Regions from separate parts of the Streptomyces sp. NPDC102437 genome, predicted to be linked through region 2. Evidence: riboswitches for the same ligand, from Rfam matches in the RefSeq annotation. Region 2 holds a riboswitch; each other region holds the start of a gene.
The links. Region 2 has a riboswitch for cobalamin ahead of ACIRJP_RS31225 (cobalamin biosynthesis protein). Riboswitches for the same ligand answer to the same signal wherever they lie in the genome.

Region 1 (7,047 bases), on a different contig from region 2:
GCCGCCCGGCGGCAGCGGTCAGCACCGAGCAGACGACCGCGCCGAGCACGACCGGCACGGCGGTCTGCCACGAGGCGCCGAGCCGTACTGCGAGGGCGATTCCGGTCAGGCAACCGCAGTAGCCCTGAAGCCCTTTGCCCACTGGCTGCCGGTCGGCCCCCAGCAGGACCGCCGCCCCGGCGGACGAGGCGGCGCCGAGCAGGCCGTACACCCCGATACGCCAGCCTCCGGCGAACAGCGCGAGCGTGAACAGCAGCCCGGACCAGGGGCTGGAGACGAGTGCCACCTGGGCGACGCCGCGCAGTTGCACGAGTCCGGCGCGGAGAGAGGACCGGTCCGGTCCCGGCACCGCCCGTTCTCCCTGCGCCGCCTGTTCCGCTGCGGGCATGTCATCTCCTTTGAGGACATGGCGAATTGACCCGCATCCGCCCGGCACCCCGGGGATCGGGACCTTGATCAACAATCTGTTGAGACGGTACGCCCGGTAACAACGCGACAACGGCGCCCAGTTGGCGCGTCCCGACGTGACGACACGAACACGGTCAGACATGTCCGCAGATGAGGGGCGCGCCTGAAGGGCGCCCGGCGGGGTGTCTCGGCTCCACGTCCGAGGGATCCTTGGTCAGAGGTTGAACGTTTCGTACCTGTTGCTTGACCGATCGTTTGACGGAACAGGGAAGTCGCAGCCGCACGCCTTCCCGCACACTCAGGGATTTCGACCGGGAACACGTACGCATTACCGGCGCCGATAAATGCCGGGTCGCCCGACGCGCCGCGGCCCCGCACCACTTCAACGGTAAAGTCGTCCCGGCAACACGCACGACCCCGTCGCCGGTGTGCGCGCGCCGCACCGCCCGCACACCGACGACAGGGTCGGACCGCGGCCACCGAAGCGGGACCGCGGAAATATTCACCCGGGGGAGGCAGCAATGCTATTCGCCTACATCTTTTCCGCCGCCATCGCCGTAGGGACCGTTTTCTATATCGTTCACCTTTTTCTCCGCGACCAGATGATCGATACACACGGCCGGGAGATTCGGGCCCTGGTGGAGGACGTTCGCCGCGTCGCCGAATATGACGGCAGTTCCATCACCATTGAATACCGTCTCTCATGACACGAGGACGGCGAAACCAAGTACGCGGAGGGCAGGGAAACCATCCTTGCCCGCCGCTCTTCTCAGGTACACAAGGGCTGCGAGATCGATATCAAGTACCTGGATGACGACCACATTTCATTCGTCTTCGACAAGTGACCCGCCGGACGGCCCTCGGTCCTCCTCGGCCCTCAGTCCTCCGGCGGAAAGACGACCTCCCCCGTCCCGGTCAGCGTGATCGTGATCGCCTCGACGGGGCACCCCTCGGCAGCCGTGAGGACCTTCTCGTCGGCATCGGTCTCCGGGTGCGACGGGCGCGACTGCCGGGCGGAGTCCAGCGCGAACCGGCCCGGCGCGTGGTTCAGGCACATCCCGGAGCCGATGCAGATGCTCCGGTCGACCTCGACGGCCCAGCGGTCCCCCATCACGCCCCCTCGTATCCGGCCGGCAGGTGGATCATCTTGTGCTCGAAGTACTCGCCGTACCCCTCGGGTCCGAACTCCCGCCCCAGGCCGGAGTTCTTGTAGCCGCCGAACGGGCCGAGCATGTCGAGGCTGAAGGTGTTCACGCTGTACGTGCCCGTCCTGACCCGGCGGGCGATGTCGATGCCGCGTTCGGTGTCGGCGGTCCAGACACTGCCGCTGAGGCCGTAGTCGGAGTCGTTGGCGATCCGTACGGCTTCGTCCTCGTCGCCGTACGGCAGCAGGCAGATGACGGGGCCGAAGATCTCCTCGCGGGCGATGCGCATGGAGTTGTCCACGTCTCCGAAGAGGGTCGGCTCGACGTACCAGCCCCGCTCCTGGGACGCCGGACGTCCGCCACCGGTAAGGATCTTGGCGCCCTCGTCCTGCCCGATCCTGATGTAGTCCAGCGAGCGTTGCTGCTGGCGTCGCGCGACCAGCGGGCCGAGTTCGGTGGCCGGGTCGAGCGGATCGCCCACCTTCAGCGCACCCGCCGCGGCGGCGAACGCCTCGGCCGTCTCGTCGTAGCGGGAGCGCGGTACGAGAATGCGGGTCTGGGCCACGCACGCCTGGCCGTTGATCATCCAGGCGAAGGGGACGATGCCCGCCACGGCGGTGTCCAGATCGGCGTCGGGGAGGATCACGGCGGCGGACTTGCCGCCCAGCTCCAGGGTGACCCGGGTGAGATTGCGGGAGGCGACCTCCATCACCCGGCGCCCGGCGGCCACCGACCCGGTGAACGACACCTTGTCGACGCCGGGGTGCCCGACCAGGTACTCGCTGACCTCGCGGTCGGCCGGAAGGATGGAGAGCACGCCCTCCGGCAGTCCGGCATCGGCGGCGATCTCGGCCAGGATGTAGGCGTCCAGCGGCGATTCGGGCGAGACCTTGAGCACGGCGGAGCAGCCGGCCAGCAGCGCGGGCGCGAGCTTGGCGGCGGCGGTGAACTGCGGAACGTTCCACGGCACCACGGCCGCGACCACCCCGACCGGCTCCCGCCGCACCAGCAACGGCCCGAGCGCCCCGCTCCGCCGCTCCTCGTACGCGAATTCGCGGGCGACGGTGATCGCCGAGTCCCACACCATCATCGCGGCGAGGGCCTGCACCATGACGCTCGACGTGTACGGCGTGCCGTTCTCCGAGCTGATGACCCGGGCGATCTCCTCGTACCGGACGGCGAACGCGTCCTTGATCCTGGTCACCACCGCGATCCGCTCGTCCAGGCTCATCCTGGGCCAGGGCCCCTCGTCGAACGCCCGCCGCCCGGCGGCGACGGCCGCGTCCACGTCCGCCTCACAGGCATGGGGCACCCGGCCGATGACCTGCTCGGTGTGGGGCGAGACGACCTCGATGGTGTCCCGGCCCAGCGGATCGACCAACTCCCCGCCGATGAACAGTTTTCCGTGTTCGACAAGCTCGGTCATGACTGCTGCCTCCCGCGGCGCGGTGCGTTGCCCGAATCGACGTCCGGTCCGGGTCGACATCCGACTCGATGTCCGACCGGGTGTCCGACTCAGGATCTGACTCTGTGTCAGAACTGATACCAGTTCCAGTTCCAGTAGTCCACGTCCGTGACAACACCCCGAACCAGATGGTCGACCGGGGCTACTACTGGAACAAGTTCTCGTTACAGTGGGCCCGACGCGCCCACACGCGGGCGCGACGGATCGCAGCCGCACGTCGCCGAGAGAGATGGGGACCTCATGACGCAGGTGACCGACCACGGCGGGGGCGTGCACAGCATCAAGGTGCCCATCCCGGACAATCCGCTCGGCCACACCCTCGTGCACGTCCTGGACACCGATCGGGGACCGGTCCTGATCGACACCGGATGGGACGACCCCGAGGCCTGGGACACGCTCTGCGCCGGACTCGCCGCCGTCGGTACGGAGATGGCCGACATCCACGGGGTGGTCATCACCCACCACCACCCCGACCATCACGGGCTCTCCGGGCAGGTGCGCGAGGCCTCCGGGGCCTGGATCGCCATGCATGCGGCGGACACCGCGATCGTGCGCCGTACCCGGGAGTCCGAACCCGGCAGGTGGCTGACGTATCTCGCGGCCAAACTCACCGCGGTCGGAGCGCCCGAGGCGCATCTCGCGCCGTTGCGGGCCGCCGCGGCCGACGGGGGCCGGATGCGGACGCTGCCAGGGCTGCGGGCCGCGCTCCCGGACCGCGAGATCGTCCCCGGTGAGCTGCTCGATCTGGCGGGGCGCAGGCTGCGGGCGATCTGGACGCCGGGGCACACGCCGGGGCATGTGTGCCTGCACCTGGAGGAGGAGCACCCCGGCAGTCTGCCGGGCCGGGGGCGGCTCTTCTCGGGGGATCACCTGCTGCCGGGTATCAGCCCGCACATCGGGCTGTACGAAGACCCGGACGACGCCACGGCCACCGACCCCCTCGGCGACTACCTCGACTCGCTGGAGCGGATCGGCCGGCTCGGGGCCGCCGAGGTGCTGCCCGCCCACCAGTACGCCTTCACCGATGCGGCGGGGCGGGTACGGGAGCTCCTCGGGCATCACGAGGAACGGCTGACCGGGCTGCTCGGGCTGCTGGCGGAGCCGCTGACGCCGTGGGAGCTGGCCGAGCGGATGGAGTGGAACCGGCCCTGGGAGCAGATCCCGCACGGCTCCCGGAACATCGCCGTCTCGGAGGCGGAGGCGCATCTGCGACGGCTGGTGAAGCTCGGGCGCGCGGAGGCGGTGGCGGGCACCGATCCCGTGACGTACGTCGCGGTGTGAGGGGTGGAGTGCCTCGCGGTGTTGGCGGTAGCGTCCGGTGGCGTGCGCTGCTGTGCGAGGCGTGGCGGTCCGGTGGGGTGCGGCGCGGTGTGACGGTCGCGTGCCTCGCGGCGCGAGCGCGGCCTGCGGTGCGGAGCGGAACGGCGTGATGTACGTCTCGGTGTGATCAGGGGCGCTCCTCCCGGCCCGGACCCCGCCCGGACCCGCCCGGTACAGTGTGCGGGTCGTCATCATGCCCGTTCAGGGGGAAGCCGGTGCGAATCCGGCACTGACCACGCAGCCGTGAACCGTCTTCGCAGGCGGTGAGTCGGAATGCCCTGTCCGCGGTCGTGACCGGCTCGGACCACCGGATCCCCCGGTGGTCGGCACCGTCGAGGTATACGGAGCCGGAGCCTGGTGCCTGAGCGTGCCTGTGCCCGGTTCACCCCGCAGGAGAGGCCCCGCCCGCCATGACCGTACGTCGCAGCGCAGCAACGCTCGCCGCCACCGCCGCCGTGCTCTGCGCGGCCGCTGCGCCGGTCGCGGTGGCAGCGCCGTCCCCGTCGCCCTCGCCGTCCGTCGCGCTGCCTTCCGGGCTGTACGGCACGGCGGACCCCACCTACGACGGCGTGTGGCGGCAGTCGATGGCCTTCCTCGCCCAGCGGCTCGAAGGGGTCACCCCGGCCGCGAAGTCGGTGGAGTGGCTGATCTCCCAGCAGTGCGCCGACGGTTCCTACGCCGCGTTCCGGCCCGATACCGCCAAGCCGTGCGACGCGAAGACCGTGCGGGACACCAATGCCGCCGCGGCCGCCACCCAGACCCTGGTCGAGGTGGGCGGGCACCGCGAGACCGTGAACAACTCGGTGCGCTGGCTGAAGTCCGTGCAGAACGAGGACGGCGGCTGGGGCTACACCGCGGGCGCGCCCAGTGACGCCAACTCGACCTCCCTGGTGATCGGCGCCCTCGCCCGCCAGGGGCAGCGGCTCGCGGACATCACGACGCCCGGCGGCAAGACCCCCTACGACCCGCTGCTCACGCTCGCGATCCCGTGCGGCGGGAAGGACGGTGGCGCCTTCGCGTACCAGGCCGACAAGAAGGGCGGGCTCGCCGCCAACGCGGACGCCACCGCGGCCGCCGTGCTCGGCACGATGGGCAAGGCGATGGCGGTCGGGAACAACGCCGCGGGCAAGGCGCCCAGTTGCCGGCCCGGTTCCGGGCTCACGCCCGAGCAGGCCGCCCAGAACGGCGCCCACTACCTCACCGGTGCCCTCGCCGGCAGCGGCCACCTGAACCAGGCGCCGATGCCCGGTGCCACCGACACCACCCCGCAGCCCGACTTCGGCAACACCGCGGACGCGGTCGTCGCGCTCTCCGCGGCCGGCCACCAGGACAAGGCGGCGGGGGCCATCTCCTGGCTGAAGAAGAACTCCGCGGACTGGGCCGCCCAAAGCGGCCCCGCCGCCTACGCCCAGCTGATCCTTGCCGCCCACGCGACCGGCGACAACGCCCGGGACTTCGGCGGCGTCGACCTGGTAGCCCGGCTGAACGCGGCCGGCCCCGAGCCCGCCGCCGTGGTGACGCCCGACCCGTCCGCCGACACCGGGTACGAGCCCACGGAGAAGGACCAGGTCCACAGCGGCGACGACGTGATCGGGGGCGTGTGGTGGTACATCGGCATCGGCCTCGTCCTCGCCGCGATCGCGTTCTTCCTGATCAGCGGTCGCCGGAAGAACAGGCAGCCGTGAGGCGCGCGGGACGGACCACCGCGCTGCTGGTGGTCCTGGGCGCCGTCTGGGCCCTGCTCGGCGCGGTACCGGCCCAGGCGGCCGGCTACCGGTACTGGTCGTTCTGGGAGAGCGCCGGCTCCGACTGGACGTACGCCACCCAGGGCCCGTCCCTGGTCCGGCCGGACGACGGGGCGGTGCAGGGCTTCCGGTTCTCGGTCAGCGAGGACTCCCAGGACTCGGCGAAGCCGCGCCGCGCCCCCGACTTCGCGAAGATCTGCGCGGACACCCCGGCGAAGGACGGCACCAAGCGAATAGCGCTCGTCATCGACCCGGGCACGGCCGCGGACGCCCCGGCCGGTGAGACGCCGCCCGCGCCGCGTACCGCGTGTGCGCGGGTCGCCCCGGACGCGAGCGCGGCGGAGGCGCTCGCCTCGGTGGCGAAGCCGCTGCGCTACAGCAGCGACGCGATGCTCTGCGCCATCACCGGCTACCCGGGCTCCGGCTGCGGCGAACAGGTCTCCGGCGACGGGCAGGGCACGCCCGCCGGATCGGCGTCCGCCTCGGCCACACCGGCCGGATCCGCCGCGTCCTCCGGTTCCGGCGGCTCCTTCGGCCCGTCCGCCGGGGTGCTCGTCGGTGTCGGTGCCGTGCTTCTGCTCGGCATCGCCGCGGTAGTGCAGTCCCGCCGCCGCCGCGGATGACCGCCCAGACCGGCTCCGCGGTCCTGGCGCGCCGTCGTCCGCTGCGCGCCCCCGAGGCGACCCGGAGCAACGCCCTGCCCGCCGGGGCGTGGTGGCTGTGGGCGCTCGGACTCGCCACCGCCGCGTCCCGGACCACCAATCCGCTGCTGCTCGGGCTGCTGATCGCGGTGGCCGGCTACGTGGTCGCCGCGCGTCGTACGGACGCGCCGTGGGCCCGTTCGTACGGGGCGTTCATCCGGATCGGGCTGTTCGTCGTCGGTGTGCGGCTGGTCTTCTCCGTCTTCCTCGGTTCGCCGATCCCCGGTACGCACACGGTGTTCACGCTCCCCGAAGTGCCGCTG
Region 2 (7,047 bases):
GCGAGTTCGCCGAGTACGCGGTTGCCCTCCGGATCGACGCCGACGGCGTCCTCGGGGCCCAGCCGGTCGTACGGCACTCCGCTCGGCGTGACCAGGATGGTGTCGCCGACCCGTGCCGAAACGTTTCCCGAGGTCCCGACGACGAGGCCCTCGGCCGCCGTCCGCCGGGCGGTGGCGACGACGCCGTCCCAGGCCCGTCCGATCGCGTCCCGCTGCTGATCGCTCATGCGCCGATCCTGTCAGCCCCGGGGGCAAACGGGTATGCGATCGGCCACAGCCGTGCTCCGCCAGGAAACAGGGCCGTACCCCGCCGGCGGGCCGGGCCACGCCCCGCAGAACGGCCGGGGCGCACCCCCTGCGGCAACAAGCGGAATGCTTCGGCTCCGCTTTGGAACACCACAGCGCCCTGCCCAGTTCATCTTCCGTTCACCCAGATTGCCTACGGTCCACATGCCAATGACGTCGAACGATTGCCTGGGTAAATGGAACACATCACGCTGCTACTCGCGATTGTGATCGTGACAGCTCTAGTGTTCGATTTCACGAACGGTTTCCATGACACCGCGAACGCGATGGCGACCACCATCTCGACCGGTGCACTCAGACCGAAGACAGCGGTGGCCATGTCCGCCGTTCTCAATCTCGTCGGCGCGTTCCTGTCGGTGGAGGTCGCGAAGACGATCTCCGGCGGGATCATCAACGAGGACGGGCTGCGGACAGAAGTCATCTTCGCGGCGCTCGTCGGCGCCATTCTGTGGAACCTGCTGACCTGGCTGGTCGGACTGCCGTCCAGCTCCTCGCACGCCCTGTTCGGCGGCCTGATCGGCGCGGCGGTGATGTCGGCCGGCTGGTCGTCCGTCAACGGCGGCACCGTCGTCACCAAGGTGCTGCTCCCCGCGGTCGCCGCCCCGGTCGTCGCCGGTCTGGCCGCGCTGCTGGCCACCAGGCTGACGTACCGGATCGGCGGCAAGGTCCGCAACGACGCCCAGGAGAAGGCCACCGCCAAGGGTTACCGGGCCGGCCAGATCGCCTCGGCCGGGCTGGTCTCGCTCGCCCACGGCACCAACGACGCGCAGAAGACCATGGGCATCATCACCCTGGCCCTGGTCACCGGCGGCGTCCTGCACCCGGGCTCCAACCCGCCGGTCTGGGTCATCGTCTGCGCCGGTACGGCCATCGCGCTCGGCACCTACCTGGGCGGCTGGCGCATCATCCGCACCATGGGCAGCGGCCTCACCGACCTCAAGCCGCCGCAGGGCTTCGCCGCCCAGACCAGTGCGGCCACGGTCATCCTGGCCTCCTCGCACCTCGGCTTCTCCCTCTCCACCACCCAGTCCTGCTCCGGCGCCGTGATGGGCGCGGGCCTCGGCCGGCAGGGCGGTGTGGTCCGCTGGTCCACCGCCACCCGGATGTTCGTCGCCTGGGGTCTGACCCTGCCGGCCGCCGGTCTGGTCGGGGCGGGCGCGGAGCTCCTCACCAAGCAGGGCACCTGGGGCGTCGTGGTCGTCGCGGCGCTGCTGGTCGCGGGCTCCGGTGCCATCTGGCTGGTGTCGCGCCGCAAGCCGGTCGGCCACGGCGACGTCGCCCCGTCGGACGGCGGCACCGAGCCCGCGGGCGTCGTCACCCAGGCCATCGCCGCCGTCAGCCCGCCGCCCACCGCGGCCGCGGCCCAGACGCCGGACCTGAACCTCATGACCACCATTCCGGCCCCGGCCGGAACCACCCAGGACCCGGCGCGACCCGCCACCGTCTGAGCCGGCCGTCTAAGGAATCAGCATGAACATCGACTGGGCAGCCCTCGGCTCCGTATTCGGCGTCTCCCTCGTTGTCACCGTCGCGCTGGTGGGCCTCTTCACCCTGGGCATCGTCGGCCTCTCCAAGCAGCCGGAACCGGCGGCGCAGGGCGGCTCCGGCGGCTCGCTGCTGCTGGCCCGCGCCGGCGCGTACGTCTGCTTCGGGCTGTGCGCGGCGGCCGTCGCGTACGGGATCTATCTGATCGTCGCCTGAGCCGCTCCCGCGCACGCTCTCCCGTCGGGCCGGACACCACGTGTGTCCGGCCCGATGTGCGTCTCAGCACACTGCGCCGTCGCAGGTCAACGGCAGGTTGACGGGCGTTCGCAGAGCGTGGTGGACTGCCGGAGCCAATTACGGCGACAGCAGAGGAAGCCGGTGCGAATCCGGCGCGGTCCCGCCACTGTCACCGGGGAGCGGTCCCCCACACCGGAAGTCACGGCTCGCGCGAGCGGGCTGGAAGGCCGGGGGAACCGCGGATCCGGGAGCCAGGAGACTCTCGTCGCCGGTCACGTCGAACCAGGGCGCGGACCCTGAGTGAGGACATATCGCCATGCCCGGCTGCCGTGCGTCCGTTGTCCCGGTGCTCTCCACGAGAGCCTTTTGTACAAAGGTCCGCCGAGGCGCGACGGCCGGCTGAGCCGTGCGAGCCGACCGCATCTTCGCGTACGGCGCCACGGCCGGCCTGATCGGCGACCTGCTGCTCGGTGACCCCCGCAGGGGACACCCGGTCGCCGCCTTCGGGCGGGCCGCGGCGGGCGTCGAGCGCCGTCTGTGGCGCGATCACCGCGGCTGGGGCACGCTGCACACCCTCGTCTGCGCAGGAGGCGCCGCAGGCGGTGCCGCGCTGCTCACCCGTGCCGTGCGCCGCAGCCCCGCCGCCTCCGTGGCACTGACCGCCGCCGCCACCTGGTCCGTCGTCGGCGGTACGTCCCTGGGCCGCGAGGCGCGGGCCATCGGCTCCGCCCTGGCCGCCGGTGACATCGAGCTGGCCCGCGAGCGGCTGCCGCATCTGTGTGGACGCGACCCGCACTCCCTGGACGGACCGCAGATCGCCCGCGCCGTGGTGGAGTCCGTGGCCGAGAACACCTCGGACGCCGTGGTCGGCGCCCTGGTGTGGGGTGCGCTGGCCGGGGTCCCCGGGCTGGCCGGTTTCCGGGCCGCCAACACCCTCGACGCCATGGTCGGGCACCGCTCGCCCCGGCATCTGCGCTACGGCTGGGCCTCGGCCCGCCTGGACGACCTCGCGGGCTGGCCGGGCGCCCGGCTCACGGCCCTCCTCGCCGTGGCCGCCGGGGGGCGCCCGCGTGGCGCGGTCCGCGCCTGGCGGGCCGATGCCGCGAAGCACCCGAGCCCCAACGCGGGCCCGGTGGAGGCCTCGTTCGCGGGTGCGCTCGGCGTACGGCTCGGCGGGACCCTCGCGTACGGCGGCCGGGTCGAGCACCGCCCCGTGCTCAACGGGGAGACGGGCCGGGCGGTGGAGACCGCGGACATCGAGCGCGTGGTGCGGCTGTCGCGCCGGGTGAGTGCGCTGGCGCTCGGCGTGTGCGTGGCGGGACGGCTCGGCGCGGCCCTCGCCGCACGGCGGATCGCGGGGCGCCGGAGCACCGCGACCAACCTGGCGGGACCTCGCACCACAGGACGGAGCAACGCATGAGCGGCGGGCTGCTGGTCGCCGGAACCACCTCCGACGCGGGCAAGAGCGTCGTCACGGCAGGGATCTGCCGCTGGCTCGTGCGCCGGGGCGTGAAGGTGGCGCCCTTCAAGGCGCAGAACATGTCGCTCAACTCGTTCGTCACCCGGGAGGGCGCCGAGATAGGGCGCGCCCAGGCCATGCAGGCCCAGGCCGCCCGCGTCGAGCCGAGCGCGCTGATGAACCCGGTCCTGCTCAAGCCCGGCAGCGACCGCTCCAGCCAGGTCGTCCTGATGGGGAAGCCGGTCGGCGAGATGAGCGCCCGCGGCTACCACGGGGGCAGGCAGGAGGCGCTGCTCTCCACGGTCGTGGACTGCCTGGAGCAGCTCCGGGGCACGTACGACGCGGTGATCTGCGAGGGGGCGGGCAGCCCGGCCGAGATCAATCTGCGGCGCACGGACATCGTGAACATGGGCATCGCGCGGGCGGCGCGCTTCCCGGTGGTGGTCGTCGGCGACATCGACCGCGGTGGCGTCTTCGCCTCGTTCTTCGGTACGACGGCGCTGCTCGCCGCCGAGGACCAGACCCTGATCGCCGGCTATCTCGTCAACAAGTTCCGCGGCGACGTGTCGCTGCTGGAGCCGGGCCTGGAGATGCTGCGGGACCTCACCGGCCGGCCGACGTACGGGGTGCTGCCCTTCGCCCACGGGCTCGGCATCGACGAGGAGGACGGGCTGCGGGTCTCGTTGCGCGGCGCCGTGCGCGAGTCGGCCGTCGCGCCGCCGCACGGCGAGGACGTGCTGCGCGTCGCGGTGTGCGCGGTGCCGCTGATGTCGAATTTCACCGATGTGGACGCGCTGGCCGCGGAGCCCGGCGTAGTCGTCAGGTTCGTGGACCGCGCCGAGGAGCTGTCCGACGCGGACCTGGCCGTGGTGCCCGGCACCCGCGGCACCGTGAAGGCGCTGGCCTGGCTGCGCGAGCGCGGCCTCGCCGACGCGCTGGTACGGCGCGCGGCCGAGGGCCGGCCGGTCCTCGGCATCTGCGGCGGCTTCCAGATCCTCGGCGAGCACATCGAGGACGAGGTCGAGTCGCGGGCCGGACAGGTGGCGGGCCTCGGCCTGCTCCCCGTACACATCCGCTTCGACCGCGAGAAGACCCTGGCCCGGCCCGTCGGCGAGGCGCTCGGCGCGCCGGTCGAGGGGTACGAGATCCACCAAGGCGTGGCGGACGTGCGGGGCGGGGAGCCGTTCCTGGACGGCTGCCGGGTCGGCGCCGTGTGGGGCACCCACTGGCACGGCTCGCTGGAGAGCGACGAGTTCCGCCGCCGCTTCCTGGCCGAGGTCGCCCGTGGCGCCGGCCGGCGCTTCGTCCCCGCTCCGGACACCTGCTTCGCGGCGCTGCGCGAGGAGCAGCTGGACCGCCTCGGCGATCTCGTCGAGGAGCACGCGGACACCGACGCGCTGCTGCGGCTCATCGAGTCGGGCGCACCGTCGGGTCTTCCCTTCATCGCCCCGGGAGCCCCCGCTGCCCCCGCCGCCCCCGCGGCCCCGGGAGGCCGCCGGTGAACAGCGCGTCCCGAGACCGCCTTCTTCATGCCCACTCACCCGCAGGAGGGATCGCCCCGTGAGCACGCATTTCCCGTTCACCGCCGTCGTCGGGCAGCAGGACCTGCAACTCGCCCTGCTTCTCAACTCCGTCGCACCGAACATCGGCGGCGTCCTCGTGCGCGGGGAGAAGGGCACCGCCAAGAGCACCGCCGTGCGCGCGCTCTCGGCGCTGCTGCCCGAGGTGGACGTCGTCTCCGGCTGCCGTTTCTCCTGCGACCCCGCGTCGCCCGACCCGGTGTGTCCGGACGGCCCCCACGACGCCGGGACCGGTGTGCCGCGGGATGCCCGGATGGTGGAGCTGCCGGTCGGCGCGTCCGAGGACCGGCTCGTCGGGGCGCTCGACATCGAGCGGGCGCTCGCGGAGGGCGTGAAGGCGTTCGAGCCGGGCCTGCTCGCCGACGCGCATCGCGGGATCCTCTACGTCGACGAGGTCAACCTGCTCCACGACCACCTCGTGGACCTGCTGCTGGACGCGGCGGCGATGGGTGCCTCGTACGTGGAGCGCGAAGGCGTCTCCGTACGGCACGCGGCGCGATTCCTGCTCGTGGGGACGATGAACCCCGAGGAGGGCGAGCTGCGGCCGCAGTTGCTCGACCGGTTCGGGCTGACCGTGGAGGTCGCCGCGTCCCGGGAGACCGATCAGCGGGTCGAGGTCGTGCGGCGGCGGCTCGCGTACGACGACGACCCGGCGGCGTTCGCCGCCAAGTGGGCCGACGACGAGGACGCGTTGCGGGCGAGGATCGTCGCCGCGCGTGCCCTCCTGCCCGAAGTGCGGCTCGGCGACGCGGCGTTGCGGCAGATCGCGGCCACCTGCGCGGCCTTCGAGGTCGACGGGATGCGCGCGGACATCGTGATGGCGCGGACGGCCACCGCGCTGGCCGCCTGGGCGGGGCGTACGGATGTGCTCGCCGAGGACGTGCGGCAGGCCGCCCTGCTCGCCCTCCCCCACCGGCGCCGGCGCAATCCGTTCGACGCGCCGGGCCTCGACGAGGACAAGCTCGACGACACGCTGGAGCAGAACGGCGGCGAGGACGACGACCCGGACCCGGACGGCCCGGGTGGCGGCGGCCGCCCCCCGCGCGGCGACGGCCCCGAGACGCCGCCGGACGCCGGGGGCGAGTCCGGCGACACGCCCGCTCCGTCCGTACCGGAACAGGGCCGGGAACAAGGGCAGGGGCAGTCCTCCGGGGGCGGTGAGCGGCAGCCGGTGGCCGCCACCGAGCCGTTCCGCACGAAGATGCTGAGCGTTCCCGGGCTGGGCGAGGGCGCGGCGGGACGGCGCTCCCGGGCCCGCACCGAGCACGGGCGTACGACCGGCGCGCGGCGTCCGCAGGGCGCCCTGACCAAGCTGCATCTGGCGGCGACCGTGCAGGCCGCCGCCCCGCACCAGCGGACGCGGGGCCGGTCCGGGCGCGGTCTTGTGGTCCGGCGGGACGACCTGCGGCAGGCGGTCCGGGAGGGACGCGAGGGCAACCTCGTGCTCTTCGTGGTGGACGCCTCCGGGTCGATGGCCGCCCGGCATCGGATGGCCGCGGTGAAGGGTGCGGTCCTCTCGCTGCTGCTGGACGCGTACCAGCGGCGGGACAAGGTCGGGCTGATCACCTTCCGGGGCAGGGAGGCCGAGGTGGCGCTGCCCCCGACGTCGTCGGTGGACGCCGCGGCGGCGCGGCTGGAGCTGCTGCCGACCGGCGGGCGCACCCCGCTCGCGGCCGGGCTGCTCAAGGCCCACGAGGTGCTGCGGGTGGAGCGGCTGCGCGATCCGTCGCGGCGGCCGTTGCTGGTCGTGGTGACCGACGGGCGGGCGACCGGGGGGCCCGACCCGGTGGCACTGGCCTCCCGGGCGGCGCGGCTGCACGAGGCGGAGGGCGTCGCGTCCGTCGTCGTGGACTGCGAGTCGGGCCCGGTACGGCTCGGCCTCGCGGGAAGCCTCGCGCGCGATCTGGGGGGAAGCGCCGTCACGCTCGACGAATTGCGGGCCGAGGCGATCGCCGGGCTCGTCAAGGACGTTCAGGAAAC
Region 3 (7,047 bases), on a different contig from region 2:
GTGGTTCCCCGTCCTGCCCGCGGACTGCGGCCGTCCTGGCCACATCCGAGGGTTCGGTCTGCACTGCCATGCTCGCCATCTCTTCCAACAAAGCCCTACACGGAACGGTGCGTACAGCCGGGGCGGCGGGTCGGGACCCGCCGCCCCGGCGCGGGACGCGCTACTGCGACTACTGCTGCTGGCCGAGGCGCTTGTTGAGCTCGCCCTCGACCTGCTTGGCGGCCTCGGCGGGCGACTTGCCCTGCAGGACCAGCGTCATGTAGGTCTTGATCGGGTTCGGCGGGTTCTCGACCGGCGCCCACTCCGGGATCAGCGGCGTGGTGCCACCGGACTTGGCGGCGGCCGGACCGGCGGCCTCGGCGGCGGGCTGGCCGACGGTGTACTTCTGCATGGCGTCGTTCTTCGGGGACCAGCCGGCCTCCTTGATCAGCTCACCGTCGTTCTGCTCGGAGAGCGCGATCTTCAGGAACTCCTTGGCCAGGTCCTGGTTCTTGCTGCCCGCGGCCACGGCGAGGTTCGAGCCGCCGAGGAAGACGCCCTCGGGCTTGTCGGCCGTCTCACCGGGGATGGTGAAGAAGCCGATGTCGTCCTTGATCTTCGGGTTGGCCTTGATGGCCGTGCCGGCCTCGTAGCCCATCGCGATTATGGCGCCGGTCTTACCCTTGGCGAAGACCTCGGCCTGCTGCGGGGTGGCCTCGTCCTTGTCCTTGGGGGCCTTGGAGAAGGCCTGGTACTGCTTGTAGACGTCCATGGCCTCGGCGACCTTCGGGTCGGCCAGGTTGGAGACGTACTTGTCGCCTTCCTTCTTGACCGGCGAGACGTCCTTGCCGACGAGCAGGCCGTCGAAGAAGTACCAGTTCTGGCCGGGCAGGTAGATCGGCTCGGCGTCGCCCTTCTTCTCGATGGCCTCGAAGGCCTTGAAGAGGTCGGCGCGGGTCTTCGGCGTCTCGGTGATGCCGGCGTCCTTGAAGACCTTCTTGTTGTACATGACGACGCGGTTGCCCACGTACCACGGCAGGGCGTACTGCTTGCCGTCGAAGACGGAGGGCTGGTTGACGCCGTCGGCCCAGGCGGAGCCGATCTCCTTCTTCAGGTCACCGAGCTCGGCGAGACCGCCGGTCTTGGCGTACGCCGGGGTCTGGGTGTTGCCGATCTCCAGGACGTCCGGCGGGTTGGACTCGGAGAGGGCGGTGGTGACCTTCTGCTGGATGCCGTTCCAGTCCTGGACCTCGATCTTCAGCTTGGCCTTCGTCTTCTTCTCGAACTCCTCGGTGACCTTCTTGGTCCACCCGTCCGGGTTCGAGCCGGACATCGTCCACACCTTCAGGGTCTGGCCCTTGTACGCGTCCGGACCGGCCTTCTTGCCGCTGTCGCCGCCGTCGTCGGACCCGCACGCCGCAAGGCCGATCATCATGCCCGCGACGCCGATCGCCGCGATGAGCTTGCGCTTCACGCCAAACCCTCCTCAGGGATACTGCAACCCCGCCCACCGCGAAGACATTCGACGAGTACTGCTGGGGCTGGACCTGGTCTTTAATGGTTTAGACCAGCACGGGGAGCTTGGCCTAGACCTTTAAGGGTGTCAAGGGGTGTATAAGAAGTGCACTCGCGTCCGTTATAGGACCGACACCTAAGGGAGGGCGACCAGCCGTGACCGGACCGTGCCACCATGTGAGCCGCGACAGACGGAGGAGCCGGTGACGGCAGCAACGCAAGCGCCGGGAGGGCGGACCATGGGTGCCGACGGGGGCAGTACGGAGAACGAGACGGGCGCGGCCACACGGACGGCGCGCGTCCCGAAGTACTACCGGCTGAAGCGACATCTGCTCGACATGACGGACACCATGCCGCCGGGCACCCCCGTGCCGCCGGAGCGGACCCTGGCCGCCGAGTTCGACACCTCACGCACCACCGTGCGCCAGGCGCTGCAGGAACTGGTCGTCGAGGGCCGGCTGGAGCGTATCCAGGGCAAGGGCACCTTCGTGGCCAAGCCGAAGGTCTCGCAGGCCCTGCAACTCACCTCGTACACCGAGGACATGCGCGCCCAGGGCCTGGAGCCGACCTCCCAGCTGCTGGACATCGGCTACGTGACGGCCGACGACACCCTGGCGGGGCTGCTCGACATCAGCGCGGGCGGCCGGGTGCTGCGGATCGAGCGGCTGCGGCTCGCCAGCGGCGAGCCCATGGCGATCGAGACCACCCACCTTTCGGCCAAACGCTTCCCGGCGCTGCGCCGTTCGCTGGTGAAGTACACCTCCCTCTACACCGCGCTGGCGGAGGTGTACGACGTACGGCTGGCCGAGGCCGAGGAGACCATCGAGACCTCGCTGGCCACCCCGCGCGAGGCCGGGCTGCTCGGTACGGACGTGGGCCTGCCGATGCTGATGCTCTCCCGGCACTCACTCGACGGACAGGGCGAACCGGTGGAGTGGGTGCGCTCGGTCTACCGCGGCGACCGGTACAAGTTCGTGGCGCGCCTGAAGCGGCCCACGGACTGACTCCGCACCATCGACCGGCCCCCGTGGAACGCATCACTCCGCGGGGGCCTCTCGCGCACTTTGGCCCGGACCAACTGTCGAACGTTTGGCCGTATTTCGAGCATGAATACCCACTCGGCCGACCGTTGCCGGACCGCAATGCGGACGGGGGGTGACGGTGACCGGAAGCCTCCCCTAGATTTCCTGCGCATTACAAGGTGCTCAGCGAGGGGACGGAGTCGCCACATGCCAGCAGGACCAGAAGGAAAACCACCCACCGTCACACCGGTGCGGGTGGTCATCGCCCTCTGTCTCGTCGCGCCGTTCGTGGCGATGCTCTGGGTGAGTTCGTACGCGAAGGTGGACCCCACCTTCATCGGCATTCCGTTCTTCTACTGGTACCAGATGCTCTGGGTGCTGATCTCCACCGCGCTCACGATGATCGCGTACAAGCTGTGGCAGCGTGACCAGCGCGCCCGCAAGGGGGGTGCGTCGGCATGAAGGACGGCGTGAACGGCGTCGCGCTCGGCGTCTTCATCTTCTTCTTCGTGGCCGTCACGGTCATGGGCTTCCTGGCGGCGCGGTGGCGCAAGGCCGAGAACGAGGCCAGCCTCGACGAATGGGGCCTGGGCGGGCGCTCCTTCGGCACCTGGGTCACCTGGTTCCTGCTCGGCGGCGACCTGTACACGGCGTACACCTTCGTCGCCGTGCCCGCGCTGATCTACACCGCGGGCGCGGCGGGCTTCTTCGCCGTGCCGTACACGATCCTCGTGTACCCGCTGATCTTCACCTTCCTGCCGCGGCTGTGGTCGGTCTCGCACAAGCACGGGTACGTCACCACCTCGGACTTCGTCCGCGGGCGGTTCGGTTCGAAGGGCCTGTCGCTGGCGGTCGCCGTCACCGGCATCCTCGCCACGATGCCGTACATCGCGCTCCAACTGGTCGGCATCCAGGCGGTGCTGGACGTGATGGGCGTCGGCGGCGGCGAGAACACCCACTGGTTCATCAAGGACCTGCCGCTGCTGATCGCGTTCGCGGTGCTCGCCGCGTACACCTACTCGTCCGGGCTGAGGGCACCCGCGCTGATCGCCTTCGTCAAGGACGGGCTGATCTACCTGGTCATCGCGGTGGCGATCATCTACATCCCGATCAAGCTCGGCGGCTTCGACGACATCTTCGCCAAGGCGGGCGAGGCGTTCTCGCAGAAGAACGCAGCGGCCGGCAAACCGGTGGCCGGACTCGCGCCGGGCGAGGCGGGCCACTGGGGTTACGCCACCCTGGCACTGGGCTCGGCGCTGGCGCTGTTCATGTATCCGCACTCGATCACGGCGACGCTCTCCAGCCGCAGCCGCAACGTGATCCGGCGCAACACCACGATCCTGCCGTTGTACTCGCTGATGCTGGGCCTGCTGGCGCTGCTCGGCTTCATGGCCATCGCCGCCGGGATCAAGGTGGACAACGGGCAGCTGGCCATCCCGCAGCTGTTCGAGAACATGTTCCCGGACTGGTTCGCGGGCGTCGCGTTCGCCGCCATCGGCATCGGCGCGCTGGTACCCGCCGCGATCATGTCGATCGCCGCGGCCAACCTGTTCACCCGCAACATCTACAAGGACTTCCTGAAGCCGGGCGCGACCCCGGAGCAGGAGACCAAGGTTTCCAAGCTGGTTTCGCTGCTGGTCAAGGTCGGCGCACTCGCCTTCGTCCTCACCATGGACAAGACGGTCGCGATCAACTTCCAGCTGCTCGGCGGCATCTGGATCCTCCAGACGATGCCGGCCCTGGTCGGCGGCCTGTTCACCCGCTGGTTCCACCGCTGGGCGCTGCTCGCCGGCTGGGCGGTCGGCATGGTGTACGGGACGGTGGCCGCGTACGGGGTCGCCTCGCCGACGCAGAAGCACTTCGGCGGCTCGTCCAAGGAGATCCCCGGAATCGGCGAGATCGGCTACATCGGCCTCACCGCGTTCGTGCTGAACGTGGTGGTGACGGTGGTGCTCACCTTCGTCCTGAACGCCGTGAAGGCACCCGCCGGAACCGACGAGACGTCCCCGGCCGACTACACCGCCGACGCGGGCGACCCGGGCGTCGAGGTGGAACTCCCGCCGGCCACGGCGGGCGCTCCGAGCGGCCACTGACAACCGCGGCCCATGGCCTGCCAACGGCCCGTCGAGCCCCTTTCCCGAAGGGGTGCGACTGGCCCGTCCGCCGTCTGCCCGAAAGGGCCGCAGAACGCGTCCTGTGGTCCCGGTATTTGCCGACCGACACAACATGTGGGGGCTGCCTCTTCGGGCAGCCCCCACATGTATGCTCGTCCTCGCTGTCGCCGCAGGGGAATCCGGTGTGAATCCGGAACTGTCCCGCAACGGTGTATTCAGTGCGCTTTTGTGCACCCCCGAGTCAGTCCGATGACCTGCCGGCAGCGCATCCGGCTCGACCGAACCGGATGCCCAGACGTCCGGGCCTCGCGGTTGGGCCGGTGGACGCCGTGCGAAGTGCTGCCCTGCTCCGGGTCTGCGCGCCCGCAGGGCTGCCCCGATCCCCGCCGGCCCCGAGCCGAGCGAGGGAGAGCACCACGTGACCATCGCGCCAGCCGATCCGGCAGTCGCCGCGTCCGCAGCAGCCGAGTCCGAGGCCGCCGCACAGGACGGACCGGGAACCGCACTGCTGCGGACCCTGACCGAACTGACCGCCGATCTGCCCGACACCGACCCCGGCCGGGTCGCCGCCGCCGCGCTGCGCGGCCGCAGCGCCCGCGCCGACGAGGCCGAGCTTCGGTCGCTGGCCACCGAGGCCGCCGCGGGGCTGATCTCCGAGGACCCCGCCTACTCCCGGCTCGCCGCCCGGCTGCTGACCCTCGCCATCGCGGACGAGGCGGCCGGCCAGGGCGCGGTCTCCTTCTCCGCCTCGGTCGCGGTCGGCCACCGCGAGGGCCTGATCGCGGACCGGACCGCCGAGTTCGTCGCCCGGCACGCGGCCGCCCTCGACGCGCTGGTGGAGCGTTCGCTGGCCGACGGCGCGGACGACCGCTTCGGCTACTTCGGGCTGCGGACCCTGCACAGCCGCTATCTGCTGCGCCACCCGCACACCCGCCAGGTCGTCGAGACGCCCCAGCACTTCATGCTGCGGGTCGCGGCCGGACTGGCCGAGGACGATTCGCAGCGCGCCGTGGACGAAGTGGCGGCGCTGTACGGGCTGATGAGCCGGCTCGACTACCTGCCCTCCTCCCCCACGCTCTTCAACTCCGGTACCCGGCACCCGCAGATGTCCTCCTGCTACCTGCTGGACTCCCCGCTGGACGAGCTCGACTCGATCTACGACCGCTACCACCAGGTGGCCCGGCTCTCGAAGCACGCGGGCGGCATCGGTCTGTCGTACTCCCGCATCCGTTCCCGCGGTTCGCTGATCCGGGGCACCAACGGGCACTCCAACGGCATCGTGCCGTTCCTGAAGACGCTCGACGCCTCCGTCGCCGCGGTCAACCAGGGGGGCCGCCGCAAGGGCGCCGCCGCCGTCTACCTGGAGACCTGGCACGCGGACATCGAGGAGTTCCTGGAGCTGCGCGACAACACCGGTGAGGACCAGCGGCGTACGCACAACCTCAACCTGGCGCACTGGATCCCGGACGAGTTCATGCGCCGGGTCGACGCGGACGGCGACTGGTCGCTGTTCTCGCCCGCCGACGTGCCCGGTCTCGTCGACCTGTGGGGCGACGGGTTCGACGCCGCTTACCGGGCCGCCGAGGCCCAGGGCCTGGCCCGCAAGACGATCCCCGCCCGTGAGCTGTACGGCCGGATGATGCGCACCCTCGCCCAGACCGGCCAGGGCTGGATGACGTTCAAGGACGCCTCCAACCGGACCGCGAACCAGACCGCCGAGCCGGGCACCGTCGTCCACTCGTCGAACCTGTGCACCGAGATCCTCGAAGTCACCGACGACGGCGAGACGGCGGTCTGCAACCTGGGCTCGGTCAACCTCGGCGCGTTCGTCGCCGACGGCGGCATCGACTGGGAGCGGCTGGATGCCACCGTCCGCACCGCCGTGACCTTCCTGGACCGGGTCGTCGACATCAACTTCTACCCGACCGAGCAGGCCGGCCGCTCCAACGCCAAGTGGCGCCCGGTGGGTCTGGGCGCCATGGGTCTCCAGGATGTCTTCTTCAAGCTGCGGCTGCCCTTCGACTCCCCCGAGGCCCGCGCGCTCTCCACGAAGATCTCCGAGCGGATCATGCTCGCCGCGTACGAGTCGTCCTGCGAGCTCGCGGAGCGCTCGGGCCCGCTGCCGGCCTGGTCGCAGACGCGGGCGGCGCGCGGTGTGCTGCACCCCGACCACTACGACACCGAGCTGAACTGGCCCGAGCGGTGGGAGGCGCTGCGCGCCCGGGTCGCGAAGAGCGGGATGCGCAACTCGCTGCTGCTCGCCATCGCACCGACAGCGACGATCGCCTCGATCGCGGGCGTCTACGAGTGCATCGAGCCGCAGGTCTCCAACCTCTTCAAGCGCGAGACGCTCAGCGGCGAGTTCCTCCAGGTCAACGCGTACCTGGTGGACGAGCTGAAGAAGCTCGGGGTGTGGG

Region 1: it holds a riboswitch for cobalamin, as region 2 does, so the genes downstream of both, ACIRJP_RS23895 (prenyltransferase/squalene oxidase repeat-containing protein) here and ACIRJP_RS31225 (cobalamin biosynthesis protein) in region 2, are expected to answer to the same signal.
Region 3: it holds a riboswitch for cobalamin, as region 2 does, so the genes downstream of both, ACIRJP_RS15480 (ribonucleoside-diphosphate reductase subunit alpha) here and ACIRJP_RS31225 (cobalamin biosynthesis protein) in region 2, are expected to answer to the same signal.

What each region holds. Positions count from the first base shown of each region.
Region 1 is NZ_JBIWKI010000019.1:28,877-35,923, reverse strand. It holds gene ACIRJP_RS23920 (urea transporter) at 1-388, opposite strand, end outside; gene ACIRJP_RS23915 (hypothetical protein) at 930-1,115, shown strand; gene ACIRJP_RS23910 (ferredoxin) at 1,286-1,519, opposite strand; gene ACIRJP_RS23905 (aldehyde dehydrogenase) at 1,519-2,979, opposite strand; gene ACIRJP_RS23900 (MBL fold metallo-hydrolase) at 3,259-4,299, shown strand; cobalamin riboswitch at 4,504-4,639, shown strand; gene ACIRJP_RS23895 (prenyltransferase/squalene oxidase repeat-containing protein) at 4,749-6,023, shown strand; gene ACIRJP_RS23890 (SCO2322 family protein) at 6,020-6,706, shown strand; gene ACIRJP_RS23885 (energy-coupling factor transporter transmembrane component T) at 6,703-7,047, shown strand, end outside.
Region 2 is NZ_JBIWKI010000031.1:64,090-71,136, forward strand. It holds gene ACIRJP_RS31210 (class II aldolase/adducin family protein) at 1-227, opposite strand, end outside; gene ACIRJP_RS31215 (anion permease) at 483-1,754, shown strand; gene ACIRJP_RS31220 (hypothetical protein) at 1,777-2,007, shown strand; cobalamin riboswitch at 2,159-2,290, shown strand; gene ACIRJP_RS31225 (cobalamin biosynthesis protein) at 2,435-3,448, shown strand; gene ACIRJP_RS31230 (cobyric acid synthase) at 3,445-4,989, shown strand; gene ACIRJP_RS31235 (putative cobaltochelatase) at 5,048-7,047, shown strand, end outside.
Region 3 is NZ_JBIWKI010000010.1:177,062-184,108, reverse strand. It holds gene ACIRJP_RS15505 (carbohydrate ABC transporter permease) at 1-70, opposite strand, end outside; gene ACIRJP_RS15500 (extracellular solute-binding protein) at 170-1,453, opposite strand; gene ACIRJP_RS15495 (GntR family transcriptional regulator) at 1,734-2,498, shown strand; gene ACIRJP_RS15490 (DUF3311 domain-containing protein) at 2,724-2,978, shown strand; gene mctP (monocarboxylate uptake permease MctP) at 2,975-4,609, shown strand; cobalamin riboswitch at 4,766-4,907, shown strand; gene ACIRJP_RS15480 (ribonucleoside-diphosphate reductase subunit alpha) at 5,049-7,047, shown strand, end outside.